Regions from separate parts of the Cellvibrio sp. KY-YJ-3 genome, predicted to be linked through region 1. Evidence: predicted binding sites of a transcription regulator. Region 1 holds the regulator's gene; each other region holds the start of a gene.
The links. Region 1 encodes sigma-54, which starts transcription at its own class of promoters, with help from an activator protein. Its sites were predicted from a motif close to TGGCACANNNNTTGCNNT; they were not measured.
Positions count from the first base shown of each region.

Region 2: a site for sigma-54 is predicted at 6,427-6,444, ahead of D0B88_RS05780 (ammonium transporter). Genes of this name have one in related genera too.
Region 3: a site for sigma-54 is predicted at 7,305-7,322, ahead of flgB (flagellar basal body rod protein FlgB). Genes of this name have one in related genera too.

Region 1 is NZ_CP031727.1:4,121,714-4,131,568, reverse strand. Features, by position in the region: gene motA (flagellar motor stator protein MotA) at 94-951, shown strand; gene motB (flagellar motor protein MotB) at 964-1,935, shown strand; gene yjgA (ribosome biogenesis factor YjgA) at 2,001-2,519, opposite strand; gene D0B88_RS17525 (HPr family phosphocarrier protein) at 2,671-2,943, opposite strand; gene rapZ (RNase adapter RapZ) at 2,947-3,816, opposite strand; gene ptsN (PTS IIA-like nitrogen regulatory protein PtsN) at 3,829-4,278, opposite strand; gene hpf (ribosome hibernation-promoting factor, HPF/YfiA family) at 4,355-4,645, opposite strand; gene D0B88_RS17505 (RNA polymerase factor sigma-54) at 4,750-6,402, opposite strand; gene lptB (LPS export ABC transporter ATP-binding protein) at 6,570-7,295, opposite strand; gene lptA (lipopolysaccharide transport periplasmic protein LptA) at 7,301-7,858, opposite strand; gene lptC (LPS export ABC transporter periplasmic protein LptC) at 7,845-8,456, opposite strand; gene D0B88_RS17485 (HAD family hydrolase) at 8,460-8,999, opposite strand; gene D0B88_RS17480 (KpsF/GutQ family sugar-phosphate isomerase) at 9,031-9,855, opposite strand, start outside.
Region 2 is NZ_CP031727.1:1,371,612-1,381,466, forward strand. Features, by position in the region: gene D0B88_RS05745 (sigma 54-interacting transcriptional regulator) at 1-44, shown strand, start outside; gene D0B88_RS05750 (lipoprotein) at 243-476, shown strand; gene lysA (diaminopimelate decarboxylase) at 510-1,772, shown strand; gene dapF (diaminopimelate epimerase) at 1,800-2,630, shown strand; gene D0B88_RS05765 (DUF484 family protein) at 2,650-3,342, shown strand; gene xerC (tyrosine recombinase XerC) at 3,391-4,377, shown strand; gene D0B88_RS05775 (hypothetical protein) at 4,395-5,024, opposite strand; gene D0B88_RS05780 (ammonium transporter) at 5,076-6,395, opposite strand; gene D0B88_RS05785 (GNAT family N-acetyltransferase) at 6,611-7,369, opposite strand; gene D0B88_RS05790 (polysaccharide lyase) at 7,362-8,144, opposite strand; gene D0B88_RS05795 (hypothetical protein) at 8,269-8,859, opposite strand; gene D0B88_RS05800 (hypothetical protein) at 9,025-9,855, opposite strand, start outside.
Region 3 is NZ_CP031727.1:3,050,470-3,060,324, reverse strand. Features, by position in the region: gene D0B88_RS12935 (flagellar basal body P-ring protein FlgI) at 1-417, opposite strand, end outside; gene flgH (flagellar basal body L-ring protein FlgH) at 541-1,245, opposite strand; gene flgG (flagellar basal-body rod protein FlgG) at 1,259-2,044, opposite strand; gene flgF (flagellar basal-body rod protein FlgF) at 2,113-2,856, opposite strand; gene D0B88_RS12915 (flagellar hook-basal body complex protein) at 3,096-5,498, opposite strand; gene D0B88_RS12910 (flagellar hook assembly protein FlgD) at 5,567-6,268, opposite strand; gene flgC (flagellar basal body rod protein FlgC) at 6,280-6,729, opposite strand; gene flgB (flagellar basal body rod protein FlgB) at 6,821-7,222, opposite strand; gene D0B88_RS12895 (protein-glutamate O-methyltransferase CheR) at 7,512-8,387, opposite strand; gene D0B88_RS12890 (chemotaxis protein CheV) at 8,440-9,396, opposite strand; gene flgA (flagellar basal body P-ring formation chaperone FlgA) at 9,577-9,855, shown strand, end outside.

The DNA.
Region 1 (9,855 bases):
GGTACTGTTAAGCTTGTCGCCTGAATTGTTTTGTTATTTCACGGGTTGCTTATCTCTTCGGGGCAAACCTGTTTTTGGATTGGGGGTTTTTGCGTGAATATCATTTTGGGCATTATTGTTGTCCTCGGTTGTGTTATCGGTGGCTTTGTTGTCCATGGCGGTAACCCAATGGCGCTGATGTCGCCCATCGAGGTATTGATTATCTGCGGAGCATCTTTCGGGGCAATGATTATTGGTAATCCGCTGTCGGTGACTATGGGGGTTATCAAATCCGGCGGCTCATTGATGACGCCCTCCAAATTCAACAAGGTGTTTTACCTGGAGCTGCTGACGCTGCTCTATGACATCCTCAACAAAACTCGACGTGAAGGTTTGATGGCCATTGAGGGTGATATCGAAGAGCCCGACTCCAGTCCTATTTTTGCTAATTACCCTTCTATTTTGAAAGATCACCATATCGTTGAATTCATCTGCGATTACCTGCGCATTATGGTGGCAGGCAATATGGCGCCCCATGAACTGGAGTCACTCATGGAGCAGGAGCTTGATGGTCATCATCAGGAAGCCTCTGTAGTGCCTGGTGCCATTCAGAATGCGGCAGATGGTTTGCCCGGTTTTGGGATTGTCGCGGCCGTGCTCGGGGTAATTATTACTATGGGTAAAATTGGTGGGCCACCAGCGGAAATTGGCGCTGCTGTAGCGGCGGCTCTGGTGGGGACATTGCTCGGTATTTTGTTTGCCTACGGTTTCATCGCACCATTTGCGAGTTATTTACAGGGCAAGGTACGCGACGAGAGCCGTTCCTACGAATGTGTAAAAGCGGTACTGGTTGCTTCCATGAACGGAGTACCACCGCAGGTCGCGGTCGAGTTTGGTCGTAAGGTTCTTTTCCACAGTGTTCGCCCCAGCTTTAAAGAGCTGGAAGAGCAATATCGCGCCAGCAAGAAGTAAGGTCGATTTTTTATGGAAAAGAATTCAGCTCAGCAACCCATCATCATCAAAAAGAAAAAGGGCCATGGCCATGGTCATCATGGTGGTTCATGGAAGGTTGCGCTCGCCGACTTTATGACGGCGATGATGGCGTTTTTTTTGTTGATGTGGCTATTGGGTAGTACTACACCAGAGGAAAAAAAGGCCATTTCTGGTTATTTTGTGGATCCGGGTAGCCCCTATGTGGTGGGCGAGGGCGGTGCTAACCCTGGTTTGATCAGCTTGGACCAGCCCGTGCAACCTTCTACCCCTACTGAAGCCCAAGAGGCTCCCGCGCAGGATGTGAATGAAGAGCAGCTTAAAAAGGAAATGGAGCGCATTGAAAATGAGCAGCTGGAAGAGCTAAAAAAACAACTGGAGACGGAGATTAACGCGCTCGATTCGGTGTTCCAACAAATTAAGGATCAGATCCTCATCGATTTTACCGCGTTGGGTTTACGCATCCAGATCGTCGATAAGGATCAGCGGCCGATGTTCGATGTGGGAAGTGCCAACCTCAAACCTTATTCGGTGGATGTGTTGAACGCCCTTGCACCTATCCTCAATAAAGTGCAAAACAAAATCAGCATCACTGGCCATACAGATTCAACACCTTACGGTGTTGGAGCTACCTACACTAATTGGGAGTTATCTGCTGATCGCGCCAATGCCGCGCGCCGCGCGTTGTTGCAGGGATCTTATCCAGAAGAAAAAGTAGCCACCGTTCAGGGTATGGGCTCAGCCGCTCCCTTTCTGGTGGATCGCCCGAATGAACCCATTAACCGCCGCATCGCCATTATTGTGCTGAAAAAAGCGGTGGCCGATGCTTTGGGTAGCGGGGCAGGTATAGACAGCAGCAAGCTGATCAACAGCAGTGATACCTTCACAACACCACCGCCAGCCGGCCCTAAGATTTTGTCGCCAACAGAGGTGAATGACGCGATTGATGCGGCCAATGCGCCCTGATGTAATTCCAATTGCCATAATGAAAAAGCCCGGATCATGTCCGGGCTTTTTCATTATGGGCAGTCTCAGTCTTGTGCAGCGAGTTGATCGCGAATGAAACCGAACAGTTTGCGTGCATTGGCTGGCGGTTTGTTCTCCTCTCGCTCCTTTTGCGCAGCGCGAACCAGTTGGCGTAAATGTTGTACATCAAGACCTGGGCAGGATGTTACCAGTGTCTGGAATATCTGTTTGTCACCTTCAATCAGCAAGTCTCGGTAGCGTTCGATCTGGTGTTGGCGATGCACGTATTGATCGCTGCGGTTTTGCATTTTATCAACCGCTGCTTTGATCTCCTCGTGATTGCCCTCGCGCATCAAACGGCCAATGTATTGAATCTGGCGACGACGTGCTTCTTTAGGGGGGAGTTTGCGCGCAATGTAAATTGCATCCAGCATTGTGTCGCTCAGGGGAATACTGGCGAGCTGCTTTTCGTTCATATCAATGAGACTTTCACCCAGCGCTTGCAGTGCATGCATATCGCGTTTCACTTGCGATTTGCTGAGGATGTAGTCATCGGGATTGATGTCGTCGTAGTTATAAACCATAAAAATATCTGTATTGATCGGGTGAGTAGCGGCTGGTGTGCAGATTTATCTGCCAATCGATTGCCGATAACAAGGGAAACGGTGTAAAAGGTCGCGCAGCTTAGTGCACTCAAGCGGTAGTAACAACCGCTTTAGATTAACAATAGAGTATTTATTCGCCTTCTTCAAAGCGATCAGCAATGAGTGCACGGATGGCAGTCATTGCCGCCTCGGCATCATCACCTTCTGTGCTCACTTCCAGGCGGCTGCCACAGCTGGCGGCAAGAAGCATTAATGACATAACACTTTTGGCATCGGCCCATACGCCGTCACTCACCCGCGCTTGCACATTAGCCTGAAACTGGTTGGCTAAGGTGGCAAGTTTCGCGGCAGCGCGTGCATGCAGTCCGCGTTTATTAATGATGTCGAGAGTTTCAATTGCCATGATTTAATGTTTTTTGTGTTTATTGATATCGCGATGTCGAACCTGAACATCACTAAAACTCTGGTCAAAATAGCGTTGTAGCTTTTCTGCCAGGTAAACAGACCTATGCTGGCCACCCGTACATCCCACTGCAATGGTGATGTAACTACGATTGTTCGCCTGATAGCGCGGCAGCCAGCGTGCCAAATAGTGCTCGATGTCGTCGTACATCTCTTTGACGGTAATCTGTTCCTCCAAAAATTCGATTACATCCTGATCTTTGCCAGTAAGCGGGCGCAGGTTAGGTTTCCAGTGGGGGTTGGGAAGGCAACGTGCGTCAAATACCAGATCGGCGTTTACCGGAATACCATGTTTGAAGCCAAAGGATTCAAACAAAATCGCCATCGTCGATTCGCTGCGGCCTACAACACGTTCTTTTACCAAGTCGCGCAATTCGTGCAAATTTAAATGACTGGTATCTATGACCTGATCGGCACAATCGCGAATAGGTTCAAGCAGCTGCTGCTCTGCGGCGATGGATTCCTCAAGGCTGGTGTGTTTATCCGACAGCGGATGCTTGCGCCTGGTTTCGCTAAAACGTTGGATAAGTACGGCAGGTTGAGAATCCAGAAACAGGGTTTGAAATGGCAGGTGCGCTTCTTTCAGTGTACTTATCATCTGCGGGAATATATTCAGATCCTGCCAGGCGTTGCGCACATCAATGCCGATTGCAAAACGCTGTTGGTCATCTTTATGAATTTGTATTTGTGCAACCAGCGCGGGTAGCAGGCTGACTGGTAGATTGTCGATGCAGTTAAAGCCTACATCTTCAAGGACATGCAGGGCGGTACTTTTTCCTGAGCCTGAAAGCCCGCTTACAATCACGAGGTGCATGGTATTGACCTGCTAAGGCGCTATAGCGACCTGATAAAGTGCGGCATCGCTATCGGCAGCACGCAAACGCTGGCGATAGTCAGCATTATTCAGCGCCCCAGCCAGAGCGGCCAGTGTTTGTAGATGCTCATCATGAGCATCTTCGGGCACTAACATGGCGAAGAGAATGTCCACAGGCTGGGAATCTATGGCATCAAAGTCAATCGGGTCAGCCAATGTCAGGAGTGCACCGATCGTGCCGCTGCAGTTTTCAACCCTGCAATGCGGAATGGCAATGCCGTGTCCTATACCGGTTGAGCCAAGTCGCTCGCGACCAATCAAACGGCGAAATAACTCATCGGCATCAATGCCAGGAACATCCTGTGCGATGGCGTTGGCCAGTAGTTCCAGAGCACGTTTTTTGCTGCCGCCTTCAACGGCACACAAGGTTCGGCCGGGGCTAATAAGATTTTGAATTTGCATGGTAGGAGGTGATTACCAGGAATCTCTCAATTGTTGAGGCAGTGAGCGGAGATGATCTCGCTGCCTCCAGGGTGGGTTAGCGATGACTACGCATCTTTTCTTTGTGCTTGATTAATTGGCGGTCCAGCTTATCGGCCAATGAATCAATTGCTGCGTACAGATCTTCGTGAGTGGCATCCGCAAACAAATCTTTGCCGCTGACATGGATGGTTGCTTCTGCTTTTTGAATCAACTTATCGACGGAGAGGATGACGTGAGTACTGGTAATGCGATCGTGGTGGTGGCTCAGGCGCTCAATTTTGCTGCTGACATAGTCTTTCAGCGAATCGGTAACTTCCAAATGATGACCACTGATATTTATTTGCATAGATACTTCCTCTCGATAGAAACAAAATGGTTGTGATCAGCACAACCTAACAGCTCGTCCGTGATTTTCTTCCGAATTTCGTATTTATAACCGGTTAATGATAATTAAATGGTTTTCCGCTCATTAGAGGGTGGAATATTCAGCGACTCGCGATATTTTGCAATGGTACGACGCGCTACCTGAATTCCCTGTTCCGCGAGCAGGTCGGTGATTTTGCTATCGCTCAACGGTTTTTTGGGGTTTTCCGCACTCACCAACTTTTTAATAATTGCGCGAATCGCTGTTGAAGAGCACTCGCCGCCGCTATCGGTACTAACATGGCTGGAGAAAAAGTATTTCAGTTCGAAGATACCCTGCGGTGTGTGCATATATTTCTGGGTGGTTACCCGCGAAATAGTGGATTCATGCATCTCAACAATTTCAGCGATATCGTGCAGCACCAGCGGCTTCATGGCTTCGGGGCCGTAATCGAGAAACCCGCGTTGTTTTTCCACAATACAACTGGCTACTTTAAGCAGAGTCTCATTGCGGCTCTGTAAACTTTTCAGGAACCAGCGGGCTTCTTGCAAATTATCCTTGAGAAATGTGTTGTCGCTGCTCGAGTCCGCGCGCTTTACCATGGAGGCATAATTGGAATTGATACGCAGGCGCGGTGCAATTTCCGGGTTTAATTCAACAATCCAGCGGCCATCGCGCTTTTCAACGAACACATCCGGTACTACATATTCCGTGTCACCACTGGCAATAATATCGCCTGGGCGAGGGTTTAGGCTTTGGATCAGGGTGATGGCCTGGCTCAACTCGGCCTCTTTCAGTTTGGTGCGGCGCATTAACTGACGGTAGTCGCGACTACCCAATATAGGCAAGTAAAGTTTGGCGATTAATTTTGCCGAATCCAAAAAGGGTGTTTTGGGGTCAAACTGTTGTAACTGCACCAATAAACATTCAGATAAGTTTTGGCTGCACACACCGCAGGGATCAAACTGCTGCAGCCGGTGTTGAACTGCAACAACTTCATCCAGTTCCAGCTCTTCAAAATCGCCACGCATTCCTTCGAATATTTCTTCGATGGTAATAGACAGCATGCCGCTGGGTTCAACCGCGTCGATAATTGCCATCGCTAACACCCGGTCGCGATCTGACATGGGCGTTAAATTGAGTTGCCACATCAAATGATCATAGAGTGAGTCGGTAACAGCGCGACGACTTTCAAAATCATTGTCTTCATTATCGTAGTTGCTGGAGCTGCCGGTTGATGAGGTTTGGTAAACATCGTCCCAGCTGGTATCTACCGGTAAATCGCTGGGAATCGAGTCGCTCCAGTCACCGCTGTCGGCGCTGAAACTATCGCCTTCACCATAGACATCGCTATCACCAAAGGATTCCCCATCGCTAAAGCTTTCGCCCTCGCCAAAACTTTCAGATTCGCCGTAGCCAGGTTCGTTGAAGTTATCAGCGGTTGATGACGAGAAATTGTCGCTGGCACTGAAGTCGGCGCTATTGTCGGTGCCGGATTCTGCAGCAATTTCCTGTTGGCGGGTGTAATCAATCTTATCGTCCGCACTGCCTTCATAATCGCTGCTGGTAGTTGCTGAGTCAAAACCTTCCTCAACTTCCAGCATGGGATTGGATTCGAGTGCCTCCTGGATTTCCTGTTGAAGATCCAGCGTGGAGAGCTGCAAAAGACGTATCGCCTGTTGCAGTTGGGGAGTCATTGTCAGCTGTTGGCCGAGTTTAAGCTGGAGAGATTGTTTCATTGTTGTAGCAACAAACCCTTATTTAACGCGGGATGGAAAACATCTGTTAGGTGGAGTTTAGTCAGGGTTTGCGCTTCAAGCAACATACTTAAGCAAGCTTTATGCCTAGTAGCCAAATAATATTACTTGTCAAGTTGTTTGTCGGGTGGTTAAGGCGTTTGTTGAACTCACAGGCGAAAGTGTTCGCCCAGATAGACTTCGCGGACTTTGCTGTTACTCAACACTGTATCGGCATCACCTTCGGCAATAATGTGCCCTTCGCTTACGATATAGGCCGTCTCGCAGATGTCCAAGGTCTCGCGTACATTGTGGTCGGTAATAAGAACGCCAATCCCGCGATCTTTGAGGTGACGGACTATTTCTTTGATGTCGTTAACCGAAATCGGGTCAACACCCGCAAAGGGTTCATCGAGCAGGATAAATTTAGGGTCTGTCGCCAGTGCGCGGGCGATTTCTACCCGGCGCCGCTCACCACCTGAGAGTGCCATGCCAAGGCTGTCGCGAATATGGGTGATGTGAAATTCGTTCAGCAGTGCTTCCAGTTTTTCTGCGCGTGCTTCCCGATCCAGGTCTTTGCGAGTCTCAAGGATCGCCATAATGTTATCGGCGACGGTAAGTTTGCGGAAAATGGATGCTTCTTGTGGCAAATAACCAATACCGGCACGTGCGCGTCCATGAATTGGCAGTTGGGTGATATCGCGATCATCAATTAATACGCTGCCATTATCTGCCGGTACTAAACCGGCGATCATATAAAAACAGGTGGTTTTTCCGGCGCCATTAGGGCCCAGGAGCCCAACAATATGGCCGCTCTCTACTGTGATAGAGACATCGATAACCACTTTACGTTTTTTGTAGCTCTTGGCGAGGTGTCGCGCGTGCAAACTAGGCATAGGAATCAGTTGCTATTGGCTGTGGATGAGGGGGCCTGTAGGTCTTCTGGTTTCGCGGATTTAGGGGGAATGACTATCTCTATTCGTTGTCCTTCGCCAGTGTTGTTGCCTTCTGCCTTCATCACTTCTTTGACCAGATCGTAATCGATATGTGGGCCACTCATGACGGCACCATTTTGCTCAACGGAAGCATCTTCAATGAGTAGTAAATGCTCGTTGTTGGGGGTGTAGGTAATTTGTTTGGCGGATGCGGTGACTACCCCTTGTTCTGCTTCCGGCTGTTGCTGGAATTTCGCAGGGCTGCCAGTGGCGATCATTTTTTCCACGCCACCTTCATTGTTGGTGTGGATGATGATTGAGTCGGCATTGATAATGAGTGAGCCTTGGCGGATCTCAACCGAGCCTGTGTAAGTTGCCACCCCGTTTTTTTGATCAACGGTCAGGTTGTCAGCGGAGCCGCGGATAGTTTCATTTTTGTCGCTTGGTAACGCCCAAGCTGTCACCGAACAGCATAAGCCCGCGAGCAGGGGAAGTATTTTAAGCAGTGATTTAGCGCGGTTCATAAGCGGCCTTAACTTGGGACTTTAACTGAAGCTGACTATTGGCGAAGTCTGCTTCCATGCCTTGGGCCGACATCTGGCCTTTTGCGCTGCGCATCTTAACAGCTTTGTCGGTGCGCGCGAATTGTGTCTTTGGGAATAGGTCCAGTAGGCTGGTGGTGATACGTACAACACCATTGGAGTTGGTTTGCTGTTGAATCACGACATCATCCTGCAGCCTGATGAATTCACCATTGAGTTGGCTTTTGCCTTCGCGCGCATTAACTAGCCAGGGCGCAGTAGCGTCTTTGTCGTAAAAAGCCATGGAGGGTTGTTCAAAGAATGTGTAATCGCGCTCCGAAGGGCCGTCTGCGCTGATTTGATAATGGGTTACTTGTGGTGTCGTTAGTTGATAGCGAAGTGTTCCCTCTGGACTGTATTCGCGTGTCTCCACGGATTTCATGTAGTACTGGGGAAAACCGCTGGACTCATATTGGCCAGGTTGAATGTCGTCTTTGTGCCTGAGTGAAAAGGCAAAAAACACCACCACCAAGGCAAAGGCGACTAGCCAGGGCCCCGGAATATGCTGGTGTAATCGCTGGATGCGCTGTAATAGGGCCATAATTTAGTGAGTGCTTCCAGTGAGGTAGGTATTTAAGGCGGTATCAAAGGTATTTTGTGCTTGCATTATAAGATCACAAGCTGCGCGCACCGCACCTTCACCACCGCGTTCGCTGCTTTGCCAGTGCGCGCGTTGGGCAACACTGAAATGGGCATTGGCCACAGTGAAGGCAAGGCCGACCCGTGTCATAACGGTAAGATCCGGCCAGTCATCACCCATAAAGGCAATTTCATGCAAGGCAAAGCTGTGATGCTGGAGTATTTCCTGTAGTGCATTCCACTTGTCTTCGCGGCCTTGTACTAAAATCTCGATTCCCAAATCGTTGGCGCGTTTGGCAACCAGGTTGCTGGTTCGTCCAGTAATAATCCCTACTTTAACGCCGGTTTTCTGCAGGGCTTTGATCCCTTGTCCGTCCAATGTGCTGAATGATTTAAATTCTTCGCCGCTATTGCTGAAGTAGAGGCGGCCGTCGGTAAGTACGCCATCCACATCTAACAATAAAAGTTTGATCTGTATGGCGCGCTCGCGTAATTCTGAGTTCATGCTCTGTTCCTGATGGTGCTGCAATTGCAGGTTAGATGATGCCTGCGCGCAACAAGTCATTGATTTTTACGACACCGACAAGCTGTTTTTGTTCGTTGCTGACCAGTAGTACGTTTATTTTTGCTTCTTCCATTACCGCTAATGCTTCAGCAGCGAGCATGTTCTCGCGCAGAATTTTGGGGGTGGTGTTCATTAACTCGTATGTTTTAGCGCTGCGCACATCTACACCGCGATCAATACTGCGGCGTAAATCGCCATCGGTAAATATACCAAGTAGTTCATTATCGCTATTCATGACGGTTGTCATGCCAAAGCCTTTTTCTGACATCACCATTAATGCATCAAGTAGCGGTGTTTCAGGGGAGACGCGCGGTATATCACCGCCGGTATGCATGACATCTGAGAGGCGCAGCAGTAGTTTGCGTCCCAGCGCGCCACCGGGGTGAGAGAAGGCAAAATCTTCCGCGGTAAAACCGCGTGCTTCCAGCAGTGCAATGGCGAGAGCATCGCCCATTACCAATGTGGCAGTGGTGCTGGAGGTGGGGGCTAAATCGAGTGGGCAGGCCTCGTGAACTACACTGATGTCGAGGTTCACTTCAGCGACTTCGCCCAATGTGGATTGGGCATTGGCGGTCATGCTGATAATTTTGATTCCCGCGCGTTTTAATAGTGGCAACAGGGTAACAATTTCGCTGGATGTGCCGGAATAGGAAATGGCCAGCACTATGTCGCTTTTGGTGATCATGCCCAGATCACCGTGACTTGCCTCGCCGGGATGAACAAAAAAGGCAGGGGTGCCTGTGCTTGCCAGTGTGGCTGCGATTTTTTTGCCAATATGACCGGATTTACCCATTCC
Region 2 (9,855 bases), 1.7 Mb from region 1:
TGGTGAGTGCCGCGGATGTGGGAGCATTGCTGCCTCGCCATTAGTGCGTCGCTTGGGTTTCTTGCCTGACCTGACCGCTCCTGATTATTCTTTTCCCTCCCAGCATTCTGCACTCCGGCACAGCGGCGTTTTGTTGTGAGCCTGAGGGTGCAGGGTTATACTGCCCCGTCTCTTATCCCGACTCTTTTATTCTGCCCCTGTTTTTTTCCACTTAGGAATCGGGGTGTCATCGGACTTTGGTTATGCAAAAAGTAGTTATGCACAAAGTAGTTCTGCAAAAAGCCCTGGTTTTATCCCTGTTGACTGTGGTGTTTACCGGAGGGCTTATCGGCTGTGGCCAAAAAGGCCCGCTCTACTTGCCGCAACAACAAAGCAAACCGCAACCTCAAGTTGAGCCGCAGCCTGAGGTTGAAACAGCACCTGCCGAAAAACCTGCACCGGTTGTTGCCCCTGAGCCAAATACTGATCCGTCCTAATCCGTCTTACCGCTTTCCAGATCGAGATTTTTTATGCAGCATTTCACTGAACGCAATGGCGAACTCTACGTTGAAGACACTCCACTGAGCGCTGTTGCCGAACGCTTTGGCACCCCCTGTTATGTTTACAGCCGCGCCGCTTTTACCCAGCAATATTTAGCTTACGCGCAAGCATTGGGTTCGCACCCGGGCATGATTTGTTATGCGATTAAAGCGAATTCCAATCTCGCGGTTTTAAATATGCTCGCCAAACTCGGCGCCGGTTTTGACATAGTATCCGGTGGTGAATTGGAACGTGTATTGCGCGCCGGCGGCCAGCCATCGCGCATTGTGTTTTCCGGCGTGGGTAAAAGTGCCGATGAAATCGCGCGCGCGTTGGATGTAGGTATTTTCTGCTTCAATGTTGAATCCGAAGCGGAGCTGGAATTGCTGGCGCAAATCGCCGCCGAGAAGGGCAAAATAGCCAACGTCTCGCTGCGCGTAAACCCGGATGTGGATGCCAATACCCACCCGTATATTTCCACCGGGTTGAAAGAAAATAAATTCGGTATCGCCATTGAGCGCGCTCCCGCGGTTTATGCACGCGCGGCACAGTTGCCCAGTTTGGCGATTAAAGGTTTGGATTGTCACATAGGTTCACAGCTCACCCAGCTCACACCGTTTTTGGATGCGCTCGACCGTTTGTTATTGTTGGTCGATGAGCTTGCTGCCAGCGGCATCACTATTTCGCATTTGGATTTAGGTGGCGGTTTGGGCGTGACTTATCGCAATGAAACCCCACCACCGGTGGCGGACTACATGGCGGCGATCAAAACCAAATTGGGCGATCGTAAATTGTCCTTAATGTTTGAACCCGGCCGTTCCATTTCTGCCAACTCCGGTGTGCTCTTGACCAAGGTGATGTTTTTAAAACCCACCGAGCACAAAAATTTCGCGGTGATTGACGCAGCGATGAACGACAATATTCGTCCGTCCTTGTATCAGGCATGGCAAGACATTCGTCCGGTGAAGAGTCGTCCGGTAAAACCGCGTGTGGGCGACGCGAAAAAATGGGATTTGGTGGGTCCAATTTGTGAGACGGGTGATTTCCTCGGTAAAGATCGCGAGCTGGCAATTGAAGCCGGTGATTTACTGGCGGTAATGTCCACTGGCGCCTATGGTTTCAGCATGAGCTCTAATTACAACACTCGCGGTCGCGCAGCAGAGGTGGTAGTGGATGGCGATCAAATCCATTTGGCGCGTGCGCGCGAAACCTTTGAAGATATGATTCGCGGCGAAGCCCTTTTGCCTGAGTAAGTGTTGCCAGAATAAGCGGGAAAAAATATGCGGTTACGTTTTAGCAAAATGCACGGTTTGGGCAACGACTTCGTAGTGATCGATGGCGTGGGTCAGAGTGTGCGTTTAACACCGGAAAAAATTCGCTACATTGCCGACCGCAATTTTGGTGTGGGCTGTGATCAAATTTTATTAGTAGAAACACCCGAGAATCCCGATGTGGATTTTCGCTATCGCATTTTTAATTGCGACGGCAGCGAAGTGGAAAACTGCGGCAATGGCGCGCGCTGTTTTGCGGTGTTTGTACGTGAGCGCAAACTCACCGGCAAAAGTGTGATTAAAGTAGAAACTGCTGGTGGCCTGATTGAACTGCGTGTGCAGCAGGATGAACAAGTTAGTGTGGATATGGGTGCGCCGCGTTTGCAGCCTGCGCAAATCCCGTTTGTCGCCGAGGCGCAAGCGGTGACCTATCCGTTTGAAGTTGCCGGTAAAACCTACGACATTTCCGCCGTCTCCATGGGCAATCCGCATGGCGTGCTGTTGGTGGACGATGTAAAAACTGCTCCGGTGGCGGAGCTTGGCCCGCTGATCGAAAACCACGCGCGTTTTCCGGCGCGCGTGAATGTTGGGTTTATGCAAATTGTGTCGCGCAATGAAATTAATTTGCGTGTGTTTGAGCGCGGTGTAGGGGAAACTCTTGCCTGCGGCACTGGCGCCTGTGGCGCGGTAGTCGCAGGGCGTTTGCGCGGCTTGCTGGATCAGCAGGTAAAAGTCAATTTGCCCGGTGGCAGTTTGCAGATTGATTGGCCGGGCGAAGGTCAGCCGGTAATTATGACGGGGCCAGCGGTTACCGTTTTCCATGGGCAGATAAAAATCTAATAACCTAGAACTAAAGGCTATGACCGAACATAAACCGACACTTGCCGATCCTCTCGAGCCGGAACAAATCGAAGCTTGGTTGCGCGAGCATCCGGAATTTTTTGAAAACCATCCGGATTTATTAGCCGAATTGAGCTTGCCGCACGAATCTGGCTCGGCAATTTCGCTGGTGGAACGGCAGGTAGCGATTCTGCGCGAGCGCAATATCGATATGCGTCATCGCTTGAGCAAACTGCTCGACAATGCGCGCGACAACGACAAATTATTCGATAAAACCAAACGCCTCGTGCTCACCCTGTTAGAAGGGCAAGACATGGGCGATATTATCGATGCGCTGCACTACAGTTTTGATAAAGATTTCTCGATTCATTTCACCAGCGTTATTTTGTTTGGCAACCTGGAAAAAGTGCCCAGCAGCCAGGCCCGTGTCGTGAGCATTGCTGAAGCCCGTGAGCATTTGGGCGCACTGTTAAAAAATAGCCGCGCGGTGTGCGGTACGCTGGGCAGCAAAGAATTGGAGTTTGTATTTGGCAATCACGCCAGTGAAATTGGCTCGGTGGCGGTAGTGCCGCTGATGCACGGCAGCGCCTTTGGCCTGCTTGCCATTGGCAACCGCGATCCAAACTATTATCGCTCTAGTATGGGCACCTTATTTTTAGGTTATATTGCAGAAGTTCTGAACCGTTTATTACCTAAATATTTGCCACGCTGATACCCCCGCGCAGCTGGCGTGCCGGAACTACTATGACTGATCAACTGCATGACTGAGCAACTGCCACCTGACCATAAGCTTTCCTCTCCTACCAGTGCTGAAAATCCTGTTGCGGTGCCCGCATTGCCTTTTGCGCATGAATTGGCTGCGTTTCTCACCTACATGCGCAGTGAAAAACAATTCTCTCCGCTCACCCAACAAAACTATCAGCGCGACTTGGAAAAATTCCGCAACTATTGTGCGCAAAAAAAATTAACGGATTTAAATCTGGTAGCGATGAGCCATGTGCGCAACGCGGTTGCGCATTTGCATCGGGAAGGCTTGGGCGGGAAAAGTTTACAGCGCTGGCTGTCATCGCTACGCAGTTTTTTTCAATTTTGTATTCGTCGCGGGTGGATGAAAAATAATGTTGCCGACGGCATCAGTGCACCCAAATCCCCCAAGCTGTTACCCAAAACCATGGACGTGGATCAAACCGCACAATTTGTGGCGGTGGAAGGTGATGACTTTATTAATAAACGCGACCGCGCGCTGCTGGAGTTAATTTATTCATCCGGTTTGCGTTTGGCAGAAGTGACCAGTTTGAATCTGAACGATATCGATTGGGGCGAAGCCATGCTCACCGTCACCGGTAAAGGCCGCAAAACCCGCTTGCTGCCCGTCGGCGCCATGGCAATTGCCGCACTAAAAGAGTGGCTCGTCGCGCGCCGACAATACACCCAAGACAACGAGCCCGCCCTCTTCACCACCCAGCGCGGCGGCCGCATCAGCCATCGCGCGGTGCAAATGCGCATGCAACAATTAAGCATCACCCAGGGTATGGATAACCCGATCCACCCACATATGCTGCGTCACTCTTTCGCCAGCCATATGCTCGAGTCCAGCGGTGATTTACGTCTAGTGCAGGAATTGCTCGGCCACGCCAATATCTCTACTACCCAAATCTACACCCACCTCGACTTCCAACACCTCGCCAAGGTTTACGACAAAGCGCATCCGCGTGCGGGGCGTAAAACTGATCCAGATGCGGAATAATTTTCCACGCTACTCATTCACAACAAGCTTTGCACTTTCAATAACGGATAAGCGCGTTGCACTGCGCTTACGCTTTGCTGCAATAGTTGGTCGGCTTTAATTGGCCCGAGATATTCGCACAAACCCACGTAAGTGAGATTAATCACCTGCTGCATTAAATGGATGGTGGGGGTGGTGCCGGTGAGGGGTTCGATTTGATTGAGCCAGCTTTGTAATGCGCGGCGGTCGTTGGGCGGCAGTGGAATTTTTTCTACATTTTCCAATACGTACAAACGCACCCGTGTTGCGTTGTCACCTTTGGCGCTGTTGATCAGGTGCTCTACTAATGCCATAAACATTTGCAGTTCAGGTGAACTGTGGTTTTTGTTGGCAGCACTTTTGGTTGCTGTCGCAATGGGAGCGTTATGCTGTTCTTGGCGATTGTCTTGCAGTGATGAAAAAGCGGCGACTAATGCTTGCAGCATTCGCGAGCGCATATGCGCGAGTTCGATATCGCTACAGAGTTCACGCAGATAATGTTGCAGTGCAAAGGTAGGTTTGTGGGCATATTTTTCATCCCACAATACCAACGCTTGCGCGAGCGTTTGGCCGTGAATAAAGGGCATTAATGCCACTTCAACGGCTTTGCGTTTTTGTTCGGGTGTCACATGAGCCTCGGTTTTATAGAGAGCGATTAGCGAGTGGTTTTTAGTGCGCAGTTAGCGCTGGGCGTTTAACGCCTCTTGATTCAATGCGCGGGTATCCTGAAATTCCGGGTAGCCAATTTCGGCGTGTTCGGTGAAATCTAGCCCGCGTTGTTCATGCAAACTGCTGGCGCGCATGCCCACCAATTTATCAATTAAAAAATATGCGCAATAAGCAATGCCAAAGCCCCACACCAAGGCGACACCAATACCAATAAGTTGTACGGTAATGCGGCTCATATCAAACATGTCGCTCGCATAAAAAATTCCCGCTGCCAAGGTGCCCCAAGCGCCGCAAAAACCATGCACGCTCACAGCGTCCACTACGTCGTCGATTTTGCAGCTGGTTAATAATTTCGGGCCGAGGAAACTAATAACACCGGCGATCACTCCGGTGAGCATGGCAAACAGTGGCTCCATGGTGGCGCAACCAGCAGTAATTCCCACCAAGCCTCCGAGGCTGCCATTGACCGTACCGGTTAATAAAATCGCCTGCTTACATAATTTGCTGATGAGCATATAGCCCAGCGCGCCGCTGCAGGCCGCCAAGTGAGTATTCAGTGCGATTTTGCCGATGCTGCTATTGGCCGCCACCGTGGAGCCAGCGTTAAAACCAAACCAACCGAACCAGAGAATAAAACCGCCCAGTGCGACCATGGTTAAGTTGTGGCCGGGAATGCGTCGCGCTTCGCCGCTGTGACTAAAACGCCCAAGACGCGGCCCTAAAATTATCACGGCCGCCAAGGCAATCCAGCCGCCCATGGAATGCACAACCGTTGAGCCTGCAAAGTCGATAAACCCCATCGCTTTGAGCCAGCCATCGCCTTCGTAATTACTGCCCCATGCCCAGCTGCCAAATACGGGGTAGATGAACCCGGCAATCACACAGGCGCCAATTAAATACGCATGAAAATGCACGCGCTCTGCCATGGCGCCGCTGGCGATTGTTGTCGTGGTAGCGGCAAACATCATTTGAAAAAATAAAAAGGTCCAATCCCAATCACTTAAATCCGCCGGTAAAAAATGACTGCTGCCAAACCAGCCGGTAGTATTAATACCAAACATCAATCCGTAACCCAGTACCCAAAAAATTAAACTGCATACGCACACATCCATGTAATTTTTCATAATGACATTCACCGCATTTTTCGCGCGCGACATGCCACTTTCCACCAGCGCAAAACCGGCCTGCATAAAAAACACAAGAACACCTGCGAGCACCACCCAACTGCTGTTAAGTGAGCTGCTTAAATCGGCGATGGAAGTTTCGCTGGCATGACTGCCGGCACTGAGCGAGGAGAGAAAGAAAGCAAGTGCAAGATAAACGAATCGCATAAGCACCACCTTTGATATGAATGAAGGTAGTTTTGCAACTCATGTGCCATTTACGGCGGCAATTTTTTTTGGTGTGGAACGCAGTTGCGGGGAGGTATTGCGGTTAGCTCATTTAGATTGCTGTGCGCTATTGCTGTGCTTTGTGCAGAAAGTAGTGCATTGCAATGCACTGATTTGATTCGTCGGTATTGCGGTTAATTGAATGCGTTAAGGTGTTAGGCAAAATAGGGCGTTGTTGTCGCAATCAGGGTAAAACCATATTTCTCCACAATCGGGCGGCTCATGTCTGACGCATCAATGGTCAGGAATTGTTTGCCTTTTTTCTTTGCATCGTTGATGCGTTTATGTAACAGCGCGGAATAATATCCCTTGCCCCGGTAAGCACTGAGTGTGCTGCCGCCCCAAACACCTGCAAAAGGGCTTGTGCCGTTGTAGACAATCCAACCTGAAGTTACTGGCGCGCCTTGGTCATAAATTACGTATATAGATATACCCTCTGGCGCGTTTTTCTTGGCGCTAAACAGTTGGATTAGCCTATCACTCATGTCTCCACCCCAGACCTGCTCCTGCACGGTTATGGCATCTTTAATTCCGGCCAGGTCGGAAACCTCAATAATGTAATCCGGCTCATCAAATTCAGTGTGGATGGAATCCAGATCTAGCACCATAAATGATTCGGGCTCCCCTTGTTGAAAACCATGGGCTAATAGCCGTTCACCAATATCTGACGGCGAGTCGGTGTCGTAGGTTTTCCATTCAAACGATTGGTTTAATTGTTTGAAGTATGCCAATTCATTATTAATTGCTTCGTTCGCTGTATTTGCGTGCAAATTGAAATACGCGATATGACTGCCTTGGGCGGTTTCTGATACCAATCTGACGATGTCGGCCGATGCCTGTTTTTGAAAACCCGGAAGCGTGATATTAATTCTTTCGTGCTGATTGTAGGCGCACATTATTTCTCGCTTATTCATTCACTCTCCTTACTTGCCCGCAGGTTTTGCCTATCAAATAACGATTGCGTTCCAACAACTCGGTGAGGTTGTCAGTTTGCAGGGCACCATCAATTAATATTTCTTCGGTGCTGTTTTCCTGGCTGCGCAGAATGCCGATTTGGGTAAACATCAGGGCGTCTTTTACTGGCAGGGTTTGGAAATTATTTTTGCCCATGTGTTTGCCGTTGACCCAGACTTCGGTTGAACCCAGTTTTGGGTTTGTTGACCAGTGAATATGCAAGGCGACGCGGTGCCATTGGCCGGGTGCGGCGCCCTTGGGCAATTTCCACAGCACATTTTTTGCGGCAGTTTCCTGAAAACTCAATTCGCTGCCGTGAATGTTGAAGCGAAACATTTGTTGCCAGCTTTTGTTGGATTCCCAATAACCCAATTCGTGTTTGTGTTTGCTCAATTCTTTCGGCAAATAAAAACTAAACGCAAAAAAAGCATCGCTCCCTTCCTGTGTCCCGCCTTCATTGTTTTCACCTACCGTATAGCGATGGTGAAATTCACTGCGGTTCAAATCTTTATTGCCGTGCCACAAAAATGATTCATCACCGGTGAGTGTGATTTTTCCGGCGTACTTGCCGTCAAATACGCAGTCTGAAATCACCGAATGTCCTGCGGGATTAATCGGTGTGCTCCACTGGCTTATATCGCCGGTTTCAAAATCACCCTGCCAGAGAATACTGGCGCTGGCATTGAGTGTGTAAAAACATAAGGCTAGGGTTGCTGCTTGGAGTGCTTGTTTCATGGGCGTTATTTTCTTTGGCTGTAGGGTTGTTGCGATAATTAAGTCTTACATGTAGCTTGCCTGCTCTGCTTTTTATCGCTAGTGGATAGCAGTCGCCAAATGCGAATGCTTTCCGCAGCTAGGCTTACAGAAGGGCAGAGTTCTCTGTGATGTATTTTTTCATTTCTTCGCGGTTGATCCTAAACTCAACTTCACATTGCAAGGTTTCTTGGTCATCACTTTTGTTCACAAAAACCACATCATGTCTTGTTAAGTAGAAGTAACCTGATTCGGTTGGGCACCCCTCCTCTATTTGCTTTATTTTTAATGCTTTGGTCAGGCCGCTATTAAGCTTTTTATTTAACTCTACACTCATGCTGCGTTCAATTTCATTATTGATTTCAATTTCTTTGCCAGTTTTCAAGTTGTATGTTATTGCGCCGGTTCTACCTTTAGTATACGGCATTCCAGGGCAGTACCAAGAGTCTGAAAACTTGAGGCTGAAAATTTTGCCATTTGTCAGAGTAACTTCTGCATGAAATTGTTTATCCCCATTTTGATCATCGCATTGAAACTCTGTGGTCATTTGTAAAATGGAAGCATTGATTTTCTTAATTGTTGGGCTGTTGTTTAATATTACTGGGTATTCGATATTTGTTTTCCAGTGTCCCATGGGAGAAGCGTCATCTTCTCTAGTGAAGAATATAGTTTTTGTTTCGTATGTTTCCTCTTTCAATATAGGCTCGGCGTTTGGTTTGCATGAGCACAATAGGGGAATTAAGAAAGCAAGTATTCGAAGTGTTATTTTTACGCCATGCATATTTTTTGTATTCGGGGAGGAGCTAGTTGCTATCAAATGCCCAAAATTTTGGGCATTTGATGATTGCTGGTGAGGTTAGTTTTATTCTTCTAAAGGACGATCCAGCTCTTTTTTTAATTCAAGTGCCTTTTTTTTGCTTTCTTCCAATCGTTGATAAATGTTTGGCCCAAAAAGAGGGATTAATAATTTATCTTTATGTAATGCCAGGGTTTCATTGTTGGTGGTGTTCAGCCAGTCTTTTTCGACGGCATTTTTAATAGGGTTATTCGAAATGAAATTTACCCGTAAGCTATCTTCTATTGGTTGTGTTGTTTTGTCTGCAACCTCAAAAAACTCATGGGAGGAAATATTTTGATTGGGGCTGTAGGTAAATGTCAGCTCTAAATACGCATCGGAAGTGAGTGGCATGACAAAGCCAATTATTATTTGATTTAAGGGGGCTGATACACTGTATCCTATCCATTTTTGATCATTATAGGTGTAGTCACGATAATGTGATCGCAATTGATCGCCAACTAATGAGCCAATTCCAAAGTGATATGCATTTTCTTCGCCGTAATTTTTTTTGGCTTCAATGTTTAATGGATTATATCTCTGATGTAAATGATCATAAATCATTGTTATAAAGTCCATGCGATCTGCAAGATTAAACTTTTTATCATGAAGTAGCTTTTGTTTGTTGTCTGGAGCCCTCTGAACCGATATGTCCATCATCACAGTACCAATTTCTTTTCCAAAAAAACCTGGTTTTTTAATGTCCCACCAGCGGCGGATAATGTTTCCGTATTCGGGGTCGGTAAATTTCTCCAAGTCCTGAATATCCAGTTTTTCTACCATGTTTTCCGCAGGCATATCTTTGCTAAAGTTTTCAGGCATTGCAAAATGAAAAATATTGCCTGATAAATCTACCTG
Region 3 (9,855 bases), 1.1 Mb from region 1:
TGCACTCAAACCACCAACCACCAAATTACCCTGTGCAATGGCGTAAACTTTTCCATCCAACCCTTTTAATGGAGTCATTAATAAACTACCGCCACGCAAACTTTTTGCGTTACTGATAGAGGAAACTGTAACGTCAATTGTTTGACCTGGTTTTGCAAACGCAGGTAATTCCGCCTGGATCATCACCGCAGCAACATTTTTCATTTGCATACGCGCGCCTTCAGGCACGGTAATACCAAATTGCTTCAGCATGCTATTGAAGGATTGGGTAGTAAAAGGTGATTGTGTTGTTTGATCCCCCGTGCCATCCAAACCAACCACCAAGCCATAACCGACTAATTGGTTAGCGCGCACACCGGCAACACTGGCGATATCTTTAATTCGTTCGGCATAGCTGGATGCACTAAACACTAACATCAACGTCAGCGCCGAAAATCCCAAATACTGCGGAATTTTTTTGATGCTGGAAACAAAAAAACTGGGCATAAAAATACCTCGATAAAACTGGATTACATAAGCCCTGCTGGTAAGGGGCAGAAATTACAATGGCCATAACTCGCTGTTAAAAAAACGCGATAACCACCCCATAGATTGCGTGCTTGCCAGTGCGCCGGTGCCACTGTATGAAATTTTTGCATTGGCCAGGCGGGTTGATAACACGGTGTTATCCGGCGCTATATCATCGGGGCGCACTATGCCGCTAATGCGAATAAATTCGTCGCCACGATTAAGCGTTATCCATTTTTCGCCGCGCACAATTAAATTGCCGTTGGGTAATATTTCTGCAACTGTCACGGTGATATTGCCTTGTAAACTATTGCTCTGATCTGCATCGGCACTGCCATCAAATGTTCTGCCCTGTTCAAGGTTGGTTGTTAACTCATTCCCCTTAATGGTTGGGTTTACCCCCAGAAGCGGACCGGCATTAAAATCTACACCACTATTTTTACTGGTATTTACACCGGAAGATTTACGCGAAACAGTTCGTTCGCTCAGCGTTACCGTAATTACGTCACCCACAAAATGCGCTTTGCGATCATCAAACAAATTCAGGCCATAAGCATCTTGATAGAGCGAGCCTTCCGTGCGCTGGGGCACCGGCATATTCGCGGCAATAGTAGGCGCATAGGCCGGATCATCCGGCATAGGTTTTTTGTTAGTGAAGCATCCGGTCAATGTCAATACTGTGCTGGCGGCCAACACCAGTTTGAGTGAGCGATATGACTTGTTTATTTGCGCAGCCATGATTAATTACTCATCAAAGATTTTGCGTAATGTATTGCAACATTTGATCAGCGGTAGAGACGACTTTTGAATTCATTTCATAGGCGCGCTGGGTGGTAATCATGTTGACCATTTCTTCCACAATATCCACGTTGGAATTTTCCAACATGCCTTGTTTAAGTACACCCAAACCGTTTTCACCCGGCGTTCCCTGCACGGGTGCACCACTGGCCACAGTCTCAACAAATAAATTGCCGCCAATTGGTTGCAAGCCGGAGTGGTTAATAAAATCCACCAAGGTAATGTCGCCCAATTGTTGTGGCTCCACCTCACCGGGCGTGTAGGCATTTACTGTACCGGTCGTGCCGATTGTAATTTTGGTAGCGCCCTCAGGCACAATAATGGCGGGCTCTAATAAATAACCGTCGGCATTTACTAATTGGCCTTCGCCATTAATTTGCAGTTGGCCATTGCGGGTATAAGCAATAGTGCCGTCAGGTTGTAACACCTGTAAAAATCCGTGACCATCAATCGCAACATCGAGCGACTGCTCTGTCACTTGCAAGGTACCCTGGGTAAATTCTTTTTGTGTGGCGACGACACGCACCCCCGCCCCCAACTGCAAACCCGATGGCAGTTCCGTTTCCTGAGTTTGCTGTGCGCCGGGTTGGCGTTGGTTTTGATACAGCAGATCTTCAAATACGGCGCGATCACGTTTAAAACCAATGGTGCTGGTATTAGCAAGGTTGTTGGAGATGGTAGTTAACTGGCGATCTTGTGCTGACAAACCAGTTTTACTTACATAGAGGGCGGCGTGCATAATCTTTTCCTCATTTGAAGCGCAGCAAAATAAATAACAGCGCGCTTACTATGTCGACCTAAAAACAATTAGGACATCTGTAACAGTTGGGTGGACGCGGCCGAGTTTTCATCGGCGGTTTTCATTAATTTCACTTGCATTTCGTACTGGCGCGCCAAGCTCATGATTTGGGTGAATTCATCAATTGCATTGACGTTACTGCCTTCGAGCATGCCGCTGCGCAGCGTCACTTCTGCCGCAGGTAAAGCATTTAAACCATCGCGCTGACGAAACAAACCGTCATCGCCTTTTTCCAGTTGTTGAATATCGGGATTCACCAAACGAATGCGCCCTACTTCCACCATGGCTTCCGGGCCTTGCCCTTGGCCAACAATCGAAATCGTGCCATCTGCGCCTATTTGTACTTTTTCATTTTCAGGAATATTGATGGGGCCCCCATCGCCCAATACCGTCAAACCATTTGCGGTGCGCAATACGCCCGCTGCGTCCACCGCAAAATTACCGGCGCGGGTATAGGCTTCGGTACCATCGGGGGCCTGCACGGCAAAAAAACCATCGCCTTGAATCGCGGCATCCAGTGGGTTATTGGTTTCGATCATGGGGCCAGAGGTGAAATCCGCACGGGGGGATTCCGTCATGGCATAGGCGCGCGTGGGATGACCATCACCGTAATACACACCCATACTGCGCGACTGTTCGAAATCCGCACGAAAACCGGTGGTGCTGACGTTTGCCAGATTATTGGCGCGATTAGCCTGGGCCAGCATGTTGTGCTTGGCACCAGTCATGGCGATAAAAAGGGCTCTGTCCACAGGTTACTCCTGAATTCACGGCCAAAAACCAAACGTTGGTTTTTTGGCGGTTTTGTTGTTATCAGGAGTTTTGCAAGAGCGGTGCCAAGTTGGTGATACTTAGCAAGCCTTTGATATGAAAGGGAAAAACACAGAAATACGGAGCTGTAAAACAGCGGAAAAAAAACTTGCCACAAAAGAAGCGGCAAAGAACTTCCGCTCTTTGCCGCCGGGGTGTGGCTGATTGTAAAGGGTTAGGGTTATCTCAGGTTGATAATGGTTTGGGTGGTCGCATTGGCCGTTTCAATGGTTTTTGCGTTCGCCTGATAGTTACGCTGGGCGATAATCAAATTCACCAATTGCTCTGACAAGTCCACGTTGGATTCCTCCACTGCACCAGCGGTGATATTCCCCAACTGCGCAGAACCCGGCGCACCAATAATCGCCTCACCAGTTTCAAAGGTTTGTGCCCACATGGTGTCACCCACTGGCTTCAAGCCCTCTACGCTACTGAAGTTCGCCAGTGCAACCTGCCCCAAGACCTGGGCTTCACCGTTAGTGAAGCGCGCGAACACAATCCCGGTATTGCTGATATCCAGCCCCGCCAAACGACCAGTGGCGTAACCGTTTTGATCCAATTCCTCCACCGCAAATACGCTGCCAAATTGAGTCGAGCCTGACAAATCGATTTGAAAATTCGAGCTTGCTGGCGGCTCAGCCACTGGGATAGTTCCGCCTTGCAATACGTTCAAAGGCCCAAGACCACCAAGTGGTTGGCCATCCTCCCCAATTGGAGTCCAGTTGGAGATAAGCATTGCATCGGTTCTGAACGGGTCGATATTACCGTCCGGAGTGAAATGAATGTTAAACGACGCCATAGTTGGCTGGGTATTCTGTGGTGACGGTAAAGTTGGATCGGGGTCACCTACGTTCTGGCCATCAATTTGTACATACATAGTCCAGTGGTTGGGTGATGTAGTGGGGTCAGCAGGATCATAGGGTTCTTTTACAAAATACTGACGCATCACATGCGAATTACCCAAGCTGTCGTAAACCACAGTATTTGTTGCATGGTTAAAGGTTTTTTGATCGATCGGATTAAAAGCATTAATCGGTATATCGGTGAAAAAGTTAGGCACATTGGTTGAACCAAACAAGCTGCCACCAAACACTGGCACAGTCGGCTCACTGCTAACAATGGAGTAACCTTCTTGCAAGGTGATGGTGACCTCCCCGCCAATTTTCACCCCATTGACCGCATCGTTAACGACTTGCGGTATACCTTGGCTGCCCTGGATTTCAGCATTGCCGCCAGCGGTATCAAACGTAAATTCAAGATCCCGACCCGTGGCCGACTCAACCAGCAAATTACCGGCATCATCAATGCTCGCACTGATACCAAAAAGCGTTGACGAACTAAGGGCATTAATTTCATCACGCAGCGCAGTCATATCCGGTAAACCGGTGGAGGTCAAATTCACACCATTAATACGGAAGGAGCCATTGTTGCTGAAGGTCGAGGCCAAGAGTGTCGCTTCGGTACTTGCTGTTGCCGATACACCGGCAAGTGAATTCAACTCAGAAGCGGTTTCATCGGCACTGGCACCGTATTCGCTGATGTAAGTGACATCTGTACCGTTAGGACCACGAATTACCAAAGTATGAGAGCCATAGTTGTTGGTAACTTCGGGAATACCAGCAGTATGTGCAGTCGGGTGCGGAGTACCGGCCGCCGTGCTCACGCCATTGATAGCCGTCGTTAATGCGTTTGCATCGGAGTTGGCCGCATCAATAGTCACAGCAACGGTAGAGGCAACGCCAGTTGCGAGGTCGCGAAAACCAATTTGACCGGTAACAGGGTCAGCAAATGCTTCCACATTCACAGGGTTTGCGGAATCAAAGTTTGCCGAGTTGATCAAGTTAGCTAAAGCCGCAGGTGACGACGCAGAACCGGAATTCAATACCAAATCCACATCGTCAGTCGCCAATGTAATTGGGTCGGTGCGGGAAATAGTAAATGCAGTAGTATTGGTTCCCGAAAAAGTAATCGGCGTTGCAATTGCGCCCAAATTCAACACGGTTGTGGTCGCAGTTTTAGCGCCAGTCTGGGCTTCATTGACCCCGGTGCCATTGGTGGCAAAACGCTGGCCAGTTGTTTCCAATACGGTTTCATTGGCATCCAAATTAAAAGAGGCGTTCACACCAGTGGTTTGACGCGGAGCCTGTGAACTCACATCAACCCGCAAGTCGCCCAGTACGCCGCTCACATTGCCATCTGCATCGGCAGCAAAACCTTGCAATAGCGAACCGGTACCGTTAACGATATAACCGTCTTTATCCAAACCAAAAGTACCCGCGCGGGTGTAGAGACGCTCACCATTTTTTTCAACGACAAAAAAACCTTCGCCATTTACTGATAAATCCAATTCATTTTGGGTGAATTTTAAATTGCCTTGGGTAAATTGCTGGCGAATATTTTGAATGGTTACACCACTGCCTGCCGTGTTGGAACCACCCCCCAATAGCGTACTGGTGTACACGTCACCAAATTCAGCGCGCGAGGATTTAAAACCAACGGTACTGGCGTTGGCAATATTATTGCCGGTCACCTGCAAATCGGTATTAGCTGCGCGAATTCCGCTTAATGCTGTATTAAAAGACATGGTACACCTCGCCCGGGGTTAATTAATTTTTGATACTGTGCCAAGTGTTTGGCTCACATCAAAAACTTTTAGTTAAATTGTTTTACTTGATCGGCCTCTACTGCACCAATACCGGCAAGGTTCAGAATCAACTTGCCATTCTCACCGATAGTCACACTATTTACGTTCGCACTGAGCGATGTATTTAATGTTTCCGCCTTACCATTTTGACTAGCAGTCACTTCAAATTTGTATTGACCGGTGGTGGCGGCATCATCGCCCGCCTCCCAATCCAATAACTTTCCATTCACTTCCAGGTTCTGCCCATCCCAACGGAAAACCGTCTCACCGGCAGGGACTTCGCCAATCGGAATTGTTTGCACCAATGCACCGGCACTATCGTAAATTCTCATGGTCATGTCTTTTGCTGGATAAGTGAGCTCTGTGCTGCCCGCCACTATTCCACCGGTAACCAAAGTGCTTTTATCAGATTCCACACTCACACTGCGCCCCACAAGAGAAGAAGCCTGCAGTGCATTATTCGACATAAAACTGTTAAAACTTTTATTCAAACGCTCCAGCCCTTCCACTGAACTAAATTGGGCCAATTGCGCAACAAACTCGGTGTTGTCTTGCGGGCTCAGTGGATTTTGATTATTCATTTGCGTGATCATCAATTCCAAAAACGCCGCCTGCCCCAACTCATTGGTAGTTGTGTTTGTGCTTTGTTTTTTGGTGATGCTGAGGTTATCAGTCACACTACTTGTTGCTGCTGCACCGGATACCGACATGATTCAGCTCCTTATTGACCGAGTGTTAATACACGTTGAACCATTTGTTTGGCTGAATTCATCACTTCAACATTCATTTGAAATGAACGCGAAGCAGCAATCATATTGGCCATTTCTTCAACCGGATTTACATTGGGATAAAACACATAACCCTCAGCATCTGCTTTGGGATGACCCGGCTCATAACGACGCTGCAATGGCGCATCGCTCTCAACAATCCCCATCACTTGCACACCGGCGGCAGCATCCACTTCGTTGTCGCTATAGGCACCCTCGGTGACACTTGCACGCATCGCTTCCTGTTGAATAGCAGCAAAAACAGGCTGGCGGCTACGGTACACTTCATCGACACTGGAGCTTGCCGATTGCGCGTTAGCCAAGTTGCTGGCAGTAGTATTCAAGCGCAAACTTTGCGCATTCATACCGGTACCTGCGATATCAAAAATATTTCCGAGTGCCATATCTTCACCTGTTCATTTGCTTGCGTTATCCCCGCAGGAGATAAGGGTTTACCGGTTGGGTCCAGCCATTAGCCTTAAGGGTTAATCGAGGTTACTCACCACGAATGGCACTGCGCAGGCCGGTAAATTTGCTATTCAAAAACTGGAAGCTGGATTGAAATGCCAGCGCATTTTTCATGTATTCCGCGTGCTCAATCTGATCTTCTACGGTGTTACCGTCGATGGATGGCTGTTGCGGCGTGCGGTACAGGGTGTCGGCTTCATTGGTGGCAAAGGCGCTGCCATCAATATGCCCTGATTGGGTAGTGGCGAGATTAAACCCGCTGTTACCAGTCATCTTCTGACTCAGGGCTTGTTTGAAGTCGATATCCTTGGCTTTGAAATTGGGGGTATCCACATTCGCCAGATTGTTGGCCAGCACTGCCGCGCGCTCAGAACGGAAACGCAATGCCGATTCATGAATACCCAATGCTTTATCGAAGGAGATGGACATAGTGCTTTCACCTTAAAAAATCGCGCCTGTACTAGCATCGCGGCCGGCAACCACAAGTGTTATTGCCACTGTTAGTGACGATAAAGCAATGCCTATGCCAAGCCCATAAAATAGCTATACCACATTGTTTTTAAAAGACTTTTTAAATTATAGAAGCGTGTAATACAGAAGCGGCAAACACAAAGCGGCAAAGCTTTTCCGCAGGCAGAAGAGGAACCGGCAACACATAAAAAAGCCGGGCAAAAGCCCGGCCGTTAGATGGTTCATTTAACTGTCATGGGTGAAACGATTAGATAGCGCGATAAAGAATTCCTGGCTCACAGCGAACCATTTCAAACAAATCGGCCACTCCCGCAAGCCCTTCCGAAGAGCCCAGGAATAGAATGCCTTGTGGTTTAAGCGAGGCGTGAATTTTCTGCAGGATCTGACGTTTTAAATCGCCATTAAAGTAAATCAGTACATTGCGGCAAAACACTATGTCGAACTTACCCAAACCGGCGTAGGAGTCCATCAAGTTAAGCGAGCGAAAATCAATGCGCTCTTTTACGAAAGGTTTAACTCTCCACATAGTCGGCGTGGGATTATCGAAGTACCTATCGAGCCGCTCCGACGACAAACCGCGCATTACCGAGAGCTTGTCATACTCGCCACTGCGTGCCTGATCCAGCACGGTGGACGACAAATCAGTTGCTACTATTTGCACCGGGCGCGCCAAGTTACCCATATTTTGGCGTTTATACTCTTCCACCATCATGCTGATGGAATAAGGTTCTTGACCTGAAGAGCAGGCCGCCGACCAAATACGCACCGGGCCAAACATGCGGTTATTACCGCCCATTAACTGGGGTAATAAGGTGCTTCTGAGATGGTCGTAGGGGTAATTATCACGAAACCAAAAAGTCTCGTTGGTGGTCATGGAGTCTATAACCTGATCTTTCAGTTTTCGGTTCAATCCATGCTTTAGATTTTTTACCAGCTCACCAAAAGAGGCGATTTTATTCTCCTCCAAGATGCGCCGGATACGATTGGTCACCAAATACTGCTTGTTATCCCCTAACGAAATGCCACAGGCATCCTCAAGAAACTGACGGAATTGGTCAAACTCAGCTTGGTTGAGATTATCGCCACCGAGCGGCTTGGAAAAAGGGGTAGGCTTATTACTCATAGACTCTCAATAAAAACGCTTGCCGCCGCACAATTGCAACGGCAATTACAACTTATGCCTGTTCGGGCGGCAACAAACTTTCACCGGTAATCGACAATACCCGGTCATTTACGCGTTTAGCCAGTTCATCCGGGTGGAACTTGGCAAGGAAGTCATCAGCACCCACTTTGCGCACCATAGCCTCATTAAATACCCCACTCAATGAGGTATGCAGAATAATATGCAAATTTTTGAGTTGCGGATGATTGCGCACTTCTGCAGTAAAGGTATAGCCATCCATCTCGGGCATTTCGATGTCGCAGATAATCATAATCAACTCTGCGTAGGGGTCTTTCCCCTCTTTAATTAAATCCAGCAGGTAATTAAAGCCCTCTGCCCCATCTTTTTTAACGGTAGTTTTAATGCCCATACCCTCAACCACACGCTGTATTTGTTTGCGCGCGATGGTTGAGTCATCAATGATTAACACGTGTTTTTGCACTACACGGTCGGCAATACCATCTTCGATTACACCGGCGCTAACTTCTTCACGCGCAGGCGATACTTCAGCGAGAATTTTTTCCACATCGATAATTTCAACCAGCTGGCCATCAACCTGAGTAACTGCAGTCAGGTAATGCTCCTTACCCGCGCCTTTTGGCGGTGGATGAATATCACCCCAGTTCATATTCACAATGCGTTCAACCGAACGAACAAGGAAACCTTGGGCCGTGCGGTTGTATTCGGTGATGATGACAAAGCAGCTTTCTATATCAGGCAATTCGCGACGCCCAATGGCGAGGTTCATATCCATAATCGGCAAGGTACCGCCGCGGATATGCGCAACCCCACGAACCACAGAACTGCGGCCAGGAATTGCATTCAATTGCGGACACTGAAGCACTTCTTTCACCTTGAACACGTTAATGCCGTACAACTGCTGCCCACCCAAGCGAAACAGCAATAGTTCAAGACGGTTTTGGCCAACCAGTTGTGTGCGCTGATTGACACTATCCATTACCCCAGCCATGCAATTACCTCATTGATTGTAATAGTCAGCCTAAACGCCACTTACTCTAACTGCCGCGAGCGGCACAGTATTTGCTTTATTCAACGTATTCAGCTTAGCGGCAAAAAAGTGTCAGACTTTAGTCGTTAGTAAAATAGCGCGAGTGGCACTCGGTTCTTACCCTTGAGGATAGGCCAAAATATGGAACTTCCTAGTTTTTGCAGTAATTTCTTCAGTAATTTTTTAACGGGCGGCCCCGTAAATAGGGCGTTCGTGCAAAAACTCGCCTACGCCACTGCAAATAACTGTAAAACTCTATTTGGCGCAAGCTTCCTTATTTTGCTCAGCAGTACTGCTACCGCACAGACCTATTCGACGCTGGCTCTAAAACAAGATGTTGCCAATTTTTTGGCGAGCCACTACCAACAAGTGGAACATGAACGCTTGGATATAAAGGTAGGCAATCTGGATAGCCGGCTC